Linked DNA regions of Sinorhizobium sp. BG8. The protein of the gene in region 2 binds, or shares a complex with, the protein of the main gene of each other region. Links are inferred from orthologs where the notes say so. Each region holds a gene or a part of one and is shown on either strand. Other genes may lie near its edges.

What was found. The genes of interacting proteins can lie anywhere in the genome.
Region 1: the proteins of F3Y30_RS07865 (region 2) and tldD are in contact, whole or in part, in a solved structure (PDB 5NJ9), measured with the Escherichia coli proteins. The link is inferred for Sinorhizobium sp. BG8 from one-to-one orthologs.

Annotation. Positions count from the first base shown.
Region 1 is NZ_CP044011.1:1,808,307-1,812,971, forward strand. Bases 724-3,588 are described here. They hold tldD (metalloprotease TldD), read right to left. Parts: upstream 2,932-3,588; coding sequence 1,516-2,931; downstream 724-1,515. Other genes in these bases: F3Y30_RS08340 (polysaccharide deacetylase family protein), read right to left, coding at 724-994; F3Y30_RS08350 (invasion associated locus B family protein), read right to left, coding at 3,061-3,588. Also shown: more of F3Y30_RS08340, read right to left, coding at 1-723; more of F3Y30_RS08350, read right to left, coding at 3,589-3,591; coxB (cytochrome c oxidase subunit II), read left to right, coding at 3,995-4,665. UniProt on the Escherichia coli protein: Metalloprotease involved in CcdA degradation. Suppresses the inhibitory activity of the carbon storage regulator (CsrA).
Region 2 is NZ_CP044011.1:1,705,457-1,710,768, reverse strand. Bases 937-3,828 are described here. They hold F3Y30_RS07865 (TldD/PmbA family protein), read right to left. Parts: upstream 3,110-3,828; coding sequence 1,763-3,109; downstream 937-1,762. Other genes in these bases: F3Y30_RS07860 (monovalent cation:proton antiporter-2 (CPA2) family protein), read left to right, coding at 3,229-3,828; F3Y30_RS07870 (3'(2'),5'-bisphosphate nucleotidase CysQ), read right to left, coding at 937-1,717. In the rest of the region: waaA (lipid IV(A) 3-deoxy-D-manno-octulosonic acid transferase), read right to left, coding at 1-502; F3Y30_RS07875 (DUF4170 domain-containing protein), read right to left, coding at 606-842; more of F3Y30_RS07870, read right to left, coding at 905-936; more of F3Y30_RS07860, read left to right, coding at 3,829-5,061; F3Y30_RS07855 (patatin-like phospholipase family protein), read right to left, coding at 5,062-5,312.

The DNA.
Region 1 (4,665 bases), 100 kb from region 2 along the record:
TCTTCTGGTAGAGCCCGTTCAGCGAGATGCGCGAGAGCGCGAACGGATTTTCGAGCGATCGCCGGTCCAGCGTACCCGGCTCGGTGGTGACCGCGAGCTTGAAGCCCAGCTCATGGGCGAACCTGTGTTCGCGTCCGGAGACGGCCGACGGGAAGCCGTAGGGGTAGGCGAAGGTCATCGGTCGCTTGCCCGAGATTTCCTGCACCCTGTCCGCCGAGAGGTTCATCTCCCCGCGCGCACCTTCCTCGGTCAGTCGCGCCAGGGCGCGGTGGCTCATCGTGTGTGCGCCGAGGGTTACCAGCGGGTTCATCGTCAGGCTCTTGAGCTCAGGCTCCCGCAGCACGAGCCGCTCCGTGATCATCAGCGGATCGATGCCGTATGACCGGGCGACGCGATCGAGCACGGTGACGGCCGCGGCCTCGTCGGGATTGGCGTGGATCGCGGCAGCGATCCGGCGGAAGGCCGCATTCTTCTGGTGCGGTGTCGCCAGTGGCAGCGTCACCGGACCGGTGCCGAGTTCGTACTCGATGCTCGGGACGCCGCGCAGAAGTTCGGCCAGCGTTTCCCACCATATGCTGTGCGTTCGTGCTGCGAAGCCGCCAGTGACGAAGACCGTGAACGGCACCTTGTGCCGGGTGAACACGGGTTGGGCATGAACCGCATTGTTGCGGTAGCCGTCATCGAGCGTGAACGCGGCGAAGCGCTCGGTTTCGCCGGCGCCCGCAAGTCGGTCGAGGAGATCCTCCAGCGGCACGAAGGTATAACCTTCCGCCGCAAGGTTGCCGATCGCTTCCTCGAGGAATTCGGGGGTGATTTCGAGATGGGCGTTGGGATCGAACGCATGTGCGGTTTTGGGACGCACATGGTGGAGAGTGAAGATCGCGCCGCGCCCGCGGGCCGAGGTCATCCAGCCGGCGCGTCCTGCAAGATGTGCAAACTCCAGCCCGCCCGCGATCGCGGCCTGTCGGGCAAACTGGCGAAGCACCGTCTTCACGTTTCGAAGTCTCCCGCTCGCGTCGGGCGGACGACGCCCAGACGATCGACGAGAGAAACTAATGCCTCACGGTTAATCCTTGCTGAAGATGGAAAAAGGTGGAAGTGCGCAAAAGCCGCGACTTTCTCCGCGCTGGAAGCCGGCCTCACGCGCCAATGAAGCGGTAGGCAGTCCCGGCCGGCCCGGGCCACGTCGGTCGCCCGACCGGGCCGGGAAGGGAAGATCCGGCCGCGCGGGCCGCCTCTGTCGATCCTTCCTCGGCCATCGCACGATCCCGTTCAGCGGAACAGGAAGTATATGAGGATAATGAGTGGTATCGGAACTCCCAGTAGCCAAAGCAGTATACCGCGTCCCATGACGACCTCCCGGATCAAGTGTTGCTCGCTGGTTTACTTGAAAACCGAAAGCGTAACCGAGATGGGGGCGATTTTGTTCCGTGACGCTATTGCGCGGCGTCACGGTGTACGCCGGCAACAATTGCCTTGTTCGCCGAGGCGGTCAGCTAAGAGAACAGGGCAGTCTCAGGCCTTGGTGCCGCCGACGGTGATCTGGTCCATGCGCAGGTGCGGCTGGCCGACACCGACGGGTACCCATTGTCCGCCCTTGCCGCAATTGCCGATCCCCGTGTCGAGCTTGGAATCGTTGCCCACCATCGTTACGCGCCGCATGGCGTCCGGCCCGTTGCCGATGAGCATCGCGCCCTTGACCGGCGCTCCGATGATGCCGTCCTCGATCAGATAGGCTTCGGTGCATCCGAACACGAACTTGCCGGAGGTGATGTCCACCTGGCCGCCGCCGAAGGAAACGGCATACAGCCCCTTCTTCACCGAGCCGATGATTTCGTCCGGGGTCTTGTCGCCCGAGAGCATGTAGGTATTCGTCATGCGCGGCATGGGGGTATGGGCATATCCCTGCCTGCGCCCGTTGCCCGTCGGCTTCATGCCCATGAGGCGTGCGTTCTGGCGGTCCTGCATGTAGCCGACCAGCTTCCCGTCCTCGATCAGGACATTGTAGGCGGAAGGCGTTCCCTCGTCGTCGACGGTAATCGAGCCGCGGCGGCTGTCGATGGTGCCGTCGTCGACGACCGTCACGCCCTTGGCTGCCACCTGCTCGCCGAGCAGACCCGCGAAGGCGGACGTCTTCTTTCTGTTGAAATCGCCCTCGAGGCCATGGCCCACGGCTTCGTGCAGCATCACGCCCGGCCAGCCGGAGGCGAGCACGATATCCATGGTGCCGGCGGGCGCTTCGATGGCCTCGAGATTGACGAGCGCCTGGCGAAGCGCTTCGTCGGCGCCGTACTGCCAGCTGTCTGTCGTCAGGAACGCGCCGAAGTTGCGCCGTCCACCGATGCCATAGCTGCCGGTCTCCTGGCGGTCGCCTTCACCGGCGACGACGGAGATGTTGATGCGTGTCATCGGACGGATATCGGTTACCCGGTGCCCGTCGGCGCGCAGGATGTTGACGACCTGCCAGCTCGCGGCAACCGACGCCGTGACCTGGCGAACCTTCGGCTCCTTGTCGCGCAGGTAGGCGTCGATCTCGGTCAATAGAGCCACCTTCTCCTCGAAGGTCGGACTGCCGATCGGGTTGTCCGCGCTGTAGAGGTGGCGGTTGGTGCCCTGCGGGGCGGCCGCATAGCTACCCGAGTGCCCGCGCGTCACGGCGCTTGCGGCCTCCGACGCCCGCTTCAGCGCCGAAATGGACATCTCGCCGGAATGCGCATAGCCGACCGCCTCGCCGGCGACGGCACGAAGCCCGAAGCCCTGGTCCGTGTTGAAGCTGCCGCCCTTCAGCCGGCCATTGTCGAAGGTCAGCGTTTCCGCCTGCGAATGCTCCAGGTAGAGCTCGCCGTCGTCGGCCTTTGCCAGCGTCTCCTCCAGCACCGCGCGCACCGATGCCTCGTCGGCGTCGAAAAGGGTCAGGAGATCGGTGTTCATGGCAGGCTCCGCTCATGCATGGTTTCGGTGCCTCCCATGTAGAGATGCGCCAGCCGCTCGGCAAGTTTAGACCTGCACGCGCTTCGTGTTGCTTGCGATATCCGGGTTTCTGTCGATAGGCGAGGGGGCCTACGGCAGCGCGTCGTAACCTTCGCCGAACCCCTTGAGGTCGACCGGTATGCCGATGCCTTCCTCGGGCGACTGGAACACGATGAATGTTGCGGTGGCGCCCGAACGGAAGGTTTTCAACAGTTCGTCTTCCAGCACCACTTCGGCGTAGCAGCCATCGGCAAAACAGCGCACGAAATAGGCGCGGCCGATGTCCTTGCCGTCGACGTTGAGGCCGAGACCGTTCGGCAGAAGCACGCCGAGCGGAGCCAGCACGCGCAGGATGCGCGCTTTGCGGTCGGCGGTCTTGAGCACCACGACGGAAAGGCCGACTTCGGGGCGGTCCTCCGCGATGACGTTCTGCATCAGGGCGCATTGCTCGCCGGTCGCGCCGGCCGGCTGGTCGCAGACGATCGACCAGGCACCATGGTTCGATTTGACCGTACCGGGCTGCTGCGCCGAAGCAGCCGGTGCGAACGCCGCTGCCGCAAATGCCAGCGCGGCAAGGCCGCATGCCGCTCTGGACAGCCGGGGAAGGGAACCGAAACCCATGAAAACCTCAAAAACTCGAATCAGACGCGCTATTCTTGAATAGCCGTCATTGAAATGAAAAGCCCCGCGCAGTCATTTCCAGTGCTTCAAGGCGGAAATTGGACCGAGAATGCCTTGTATCATCACCCTTCGTGGATGTGGACCCGGCCCGGGAGTAAAACCATGCGGACATGTGTCGGCCGGAGACGGGTTCTGCCACATTCGTAAAGGCGCAACATCCTATGTTATAAGGTGTCGCCGAATTCCCGCCACGGTTTCGCCACCCTTGTGTTTGCGCAAAAATGCCGCATGAGCATACCCCCATGGCTGTTGCGGCGGCGAGGAAACTGTGATTTTAAGCACACGGTATAGCAGGGATTCTGCGTCTGTTTGATCCCAATCAAACGCTTTGGGGAGATACGTTGTGAAAAACAAAGCTTTTGCAGTACTGGCCGCGATCGGCTGTCTGCTTTTTGCTTCGAGCGCTTTTGCGGACCAGCCGGTCGCGTGGCAGCATGGGCTTCAGCCCGCCGCCACCTCGATCATGGAAGAGATCCGCTGGTTTGAGCAGTATACATTGTGGTTCATTATCCCGATCACGCTCTTCGTTCTCCTCCTGCTGATCGTCGTCGTGGTCAAGTTCCGTGAAGGTGCAAACCCGGTTCCTTCCAAGACGAGCCACAACACGCTGATCGAAGTGATCTGGACCGTCGGTCCGGTAGTTATCCTTCTCCTCCTCGCAATTCCCTCCTTCCAGCTTCTGACCGCCCAGCTCGCGCCGACCGAAGAGCCCGAACTGACCGTGAAGGCGACCGGCTACCAGTGGTACTGGGGTTATGAATATCAGGTCGGAGAGAACCCTGTCTCCTTCGACTCGCTGCTGCTCCAGGACGCCGACCGTGCGTCGCTCGGCAAGGAAGACCGCGCCACCTATCCGCGCCTTCTCGCCGTCGACAACGAGGTCGTGGTTCCCGTCGGCAAGCATGTCCGTCTTCTCGTGACCGGCGCCGACGTGATTCACGCCTTTGCGATGCCGTCCTTCGGTGTCAAGATCGACGCCGTTCCTGGCCGCATGAACGAGACATGGTTCAAGGC
Region 2 (5,312 bases):
GCTTGAACGAGCGGTCCGAAAGGCGGCCGTTCACCAGGACCTGAGGGATGTGACGAGCTCCGAGTTCGAGGATCGTCATGGGCCAGATCTCGGATTCCGCGATGATCGCGAGATCCGGATGCCAGTAGTCGAGGAAACGGCTGACCGCAGGCTTGAGATCGAGCGGCACGTACTGGTGGATCACCCCGGAGCCGAGCCTTGCGGCAGCCACCTTTGCCGAACTCGTCGTGCCCGTCGTGAGCACCACCGAAATACCGCGGCGGCGAACCTCCTTGATGAGGGGGACGACAGCCGTCGTTTCACCGACGCTTGCGGCGTGAAACCACACCAGAGGACCATTCGGCCGCTCCACGCTGGCGCGGCCGTAGCGCTCGCGCCGTCTCGACCTGTCTTCCTTGCCCTTCGCGCCGCGGAAGGCCAGGTAGGAGCCGATGACCGGATAGAGCCCGACGCCAATCCAGCGATAGGCCGAAAGCGCGACCCGAGCGAGCACGCCCCTCATCGGCCATGGCTCTTCGGTTCAGCCGTCACAGGAAAAGAATTCATCAGGCACCCGCTTGTACAATCGGCCGGCATGGCCGGCCGATGACGAAAATTCATACGTTTCAGGCGTTCTCTGGATCGAGAAGGCGGTGCAGGTGCACGATGAAATAGCGCATGTGGGCGTTGTCTACCGTCATCTGCGCCTTGGACTTCCACGCCGCGAACGCGGTGGCATAGTCGGGATAGATTCCGACAATATCGAGGTCGTCCAGTTTGCGGAAGTCGACACCCGTGAGCGTGGTTAGTTCGCCTCCGAACACCAGGTGCAGACGCTGTTTCGTTTCGGTATTTTCAGCCATGTCATCTCTCAATACTTGTGCGACCGCCCTCGCAGTCGGTTTGCGGTATTCCGGCTCAAAGGTCAATGGCCGGAAAGGGTGTGCGACGCCCTCACAAACCGGGAAAGTCGTTCGAGACCCGCGGCGCACAGGATCCCGTGACTGACCTCGGGACGATTGTAGAAAAGGGCCGCGCCCTCGAGCGTTGCAAGCCCGCCGCCCGCACGCGAAAGGATGAGATCGGCCGCTGCGAGGTCCCAGTCGTGGGAGTTCCGCTTGACGAGCGTCGCATCGATCCGGCCGTCGGCCACCATTGCGAGGCGATAGGCGAGCGAGGGCACATGGGCGATGCGCTCGACCTCGCCGAGGCCCGACAGGTCCATGTTCGAGAGCATGTCCTGTGCGGCCGCGACACGCGTCGCACGCCCCTCCTCGGCAGGGGCAATCTGCAGCGGCGCGCCGTTCTTGAGGGCGGGACCATCGGCGATAGCCGAAAAGACTTCACCAAGTGCCGGTGCTACCAGAACGCCTGCGACGGGCCGTCCCCGGTGCACCACGGCGGCGCTGACGCACCACACGTCCAGTCCGGCGATGAAGGCCCTGGTCCCGTCGATGGGATCGATCACGAACACTGTCTCGCAATCAAGGCGGGCCGCATCATCGTCCGTCTCCTCCGAGAGCCATCCGTAGTTGGGCCGCGCTGAAAGCAGTTCCTTCTTCAGGATATCGTTGGCGGCAAAATCGGCGGCGCTGACCGGTGACCGGCCCTCGTTCTTCCACCAGACCTCGGGTGAGTTGCCGAAGAACTCCATCGCGCGGGCGCCGGCTGCCTGCGCCGCCCCAACGAGGAGCTCGAGATCAGCGCTCCAGGATCTTCCCGCTCTTGCGCCAGTCATCGGCCTATCCGTTCCCGCACCGGCCTGTGTCGGTGCGTTTGCCGTTCATTTTCCAGCAAGTGTCATGCCCTCGATGGCAAGGGTCGGTGCAGCCACGCCGAACTTGCGATCGATGTCGTCTGCGGGCGTAATGCGCATGAACATGTCCTTGAGGTTCGAGGCGATCGTCACCTCGGACACGGGGAATGTCAGCTCGCCATTCTCGATCCAGAAGCCTGAAGCGCCCCGGCTGTATTCGCCGGTGACCATGTTGACCCCCTGCCCGATCAGTTCGGTCACGTAGAAACCTGTTCCGATCGAGCGGATGAGATCCTCGGGCGACACGTCACCGGGCTCAAGCGCGAAATTGGTCGAAGCGGGATTTACCGCAGTGCCGCCGCGCACGCCGCGGCCGTTGGTGGAAAGGCCGAGCTCGCGCGCGGTCGAGGTCGACAGGAACCAATGATTGAGAATGCCGTCCTCGATCATGACGAGGCGCTCGCCGCGCACGCCCTCGCCATCGAAGGGACGCGATGAGGAGCCGCGAACGACAAGCGGATCGTCCGTCACGAAAAGGCCGGACTTCAGCACCTGCTTGCCCATCCGGTCGCGCAGGAAGCTCGTCTTGCGCGCGACGGAGGCGCCGTTGATCGCCCCGGCGATATGACCTGCAATCCCGCGCGCCACACGCGGATCGTAGACGACGGTGACATCCTTGGCGGTCGGGACCTGTCGCGGGTTCAGTCTTTTCACCGCCCGCTCGGCGGCACCGATGCCGATGTCGGCGGCATCGCGCAGGTCGGCGTAGTAGAGGCGGCTGTCGAAATCGTAGTCGCGCTCCATCTTCGTGCCTTCGCCCGCAATGACGCTGACGGATCGGCCGAAGCGGCTCGCCTTGTACGAGCCGGAGAAGCCGTGCGACGTGGCAAGGACCAGTCCGCCCATGCCGGCAGAAGCACCGCCGCCGCCCGAATTGGTGATCCCCCCATAGCCAACAGCCGCAGCCTCGGTCGCCAGGGCGGCTTCGGTGAGCTGATCGGCGGAAACCTCGGACGGATCGAAAAGCTCGAGCTCCGGCCAGTCTTTCGCCAGGTCGGACGGGTCCGCGAGCGAGGAGAACGGATCCTCCGGCGAGGCCTTGGCCATGGCGACGGCCCGCTCTGCGAGCAGCTTGAGATCGAAACCGGGGTTCGCCGACACGCTCGCAACCCGCTTGCCGACGAAGACGCGCAGCGAGAAGTCGTCGCTTTCGGAGGCCTCGGTTCCCTCCACTTTGCCTAGACGCACCGTGACCGAGCGGGAGTGCCCCCGCACGACCACAGCGTCTGCCGCATCGGCACCCGCCGCGACCGCTCGGTCGATCAGCTCGCTGGCTCTGGAGAGAAGGCTTTCGGAATCGACAGCATCGGACATGATTTGGCCTTTCATTCCTGCCCCATTTATTGTGCACTCCGACAAGCATCAAGGCCTGGGGCCGTGATTCTTCCAGACCACATCTCATAGATAGTCGCCTGCAAAAGGTTCCTGCGCGAATGCCGAATACCCATGCCCTCTTTTCCGAGACCCTGCTGCTGCTCGGCGGCGCGGTGCTTGCCGCACCTATTTTCAAGCGGCTCGGCCTCGGCACCATTCTCGGATATCTCGCAGCCGGCGTGGTGATCGGGCCGATATTGCATCGCATAAACGACGGCGAAGAGATCCTGGGCGTCGCCGAACTGGGCGTGGTTTTCCTGCTGTTCGTCATCGGCCTCGAGCTGAAACCCTCGCGCCTTTGGCAGATGCGGCGGCAGATCTTCGGCATGGGTATTGCCCAGGTCGTCCTCACGGGCGCCGCACTCTTCGGCATCGTCTGGTTCACGGGGCTTTCCGACTGGGCGGGAAGCCTCATCATCGGCTTCGGTCTTGCGCTCTCCTCGACCGCCTTCGCCCTGCAGATCCTGAACGAGAAGGGTGACACCAACACGCGATACGGCCAGGCTTCCTTCTCGCTGCTGCTGTTCCAGGATCTCGCCATCGTGCCGCTGCTCGCGCTCATTCCGCTGCTGGCGAAACAGCCGCCGGAAGATCCGACGAGTGCAGTTTACGACTTCACCTTCGCCGTCGCTGCCATCGCCGGCATGCTCGTCGCCGGCCGCTACCTTCTCAACCCGCTCTTCCATGCGATCGCCCGGACGGGCGCGCACGAGGCAATGATCGCGGCGGCACTCTTCGTAGTGCTCGGTTCGGCGTCCCTGCTGCAACTGGCGGGTCTCTCCATGGCCATGGGCGCCTTCCTTGCCGGAGTGCTGCTCGCGGAATCCTCCTATCGCCACGAGCTCGCCGCCGACATCGAACCGTTTCGCGGGATCCTGCTCGCCCTGTTCTTCATGGCTGTCGGGCTGTCCCTGGACCTCGAGGTCGTGACCAAGAACTACCTGATCATCCTCGCGGCGGTCCCGGCCCTGATGATCGTCAAGAGTGTCATCATCTTCGCGCTATGCCGCATCGCCGGCGCCAGCCGGAACGACGGGATCCGCGTGGCGCTCCTCCTGCCCCAGGGCGGCGAATTCGGTTTCGTCCTGTTCACGGCGGCGGCAGCGGCCGGAGTCTTCTCCACAGGCATGGCGTCGCTGCTGATCGTCATCGTTACGGTCTCCATGGCGCTCACACCGGCCGCGGCCGGCCTCGCCAACTTCCTGCTCAAGGAGGAAGCCGCGGAGGAACTGGAGGAGGATTTCGAGGGAGCGGGCTCCGACGTGCTGATGGTCGGTTTCTCGCGCTTCGGACAGATTGCCGCTCAGATCCTGCTTGCCGGCGGCAGGGACGTGACGATCATCGACTATTCCGCAGACCGTATCCGGCAGGCGGCGAACTTCGGCTTCCGCATCTATTTCGGAGACGGGACCCGCAAGGACGTGCTGACCGCTGCCGGCATCGAACGGGCCAAGATCGTCGCTGTCTGCACCCACAGGCGGGAGACGACCGACAAGATCGTCGATCTGGTGCAGGCCGAATACCCCAACGCGCGTGTCTTCGTGCGCTCCTACGACCGGGTGCACACGCTTTCCCTTCGCGCCCGCGGCGTCGACCACGAGACCCGCGAGACATTCGAGTCCGGCCTCGTTTTCGGACGAAGGACGCTGGAGGGACTGGGGATCCTGGAAGACGAGGCCCGTTCGATCAGCGACGACATCCGTCGCCGCGACGAGGAGCGACTGGTGCTGCAGGCGGCGGAAGGGCTTGCCGCGGGGCGCCACATGCTACTCTCCAAGCCGGTCCGGCCGGAGCCGCTGCTCAAGCCGAAGCATGTCGGGCATCTCCTCGAAGACGAGGACGGCGACGACACGACGGCGATCGGCGAAGCCACGCGACAGGCGGCGAGCTGACTATGGGTGGCTGTCGGGAGGCTGGCGCGACGGCTTCGAGAGAAGTTCATCCAGCGCGCGCTTCAGCTCGTCCCTGATGCCGGCGGTCGCGGCAAGGACGTCTCGCGCCTGCAGGAAGTCCAGCACCCGGAAGCGCCCCACCTCCGGTCGCAGCATGATGTCGGGCGCGCCTTCCCTGAGCTTCATGGCCACGATCGATTTCATCGTGAGCTGGCTTGCGCCGAAGAGACTGTCGATCGAATTCGGCGTCG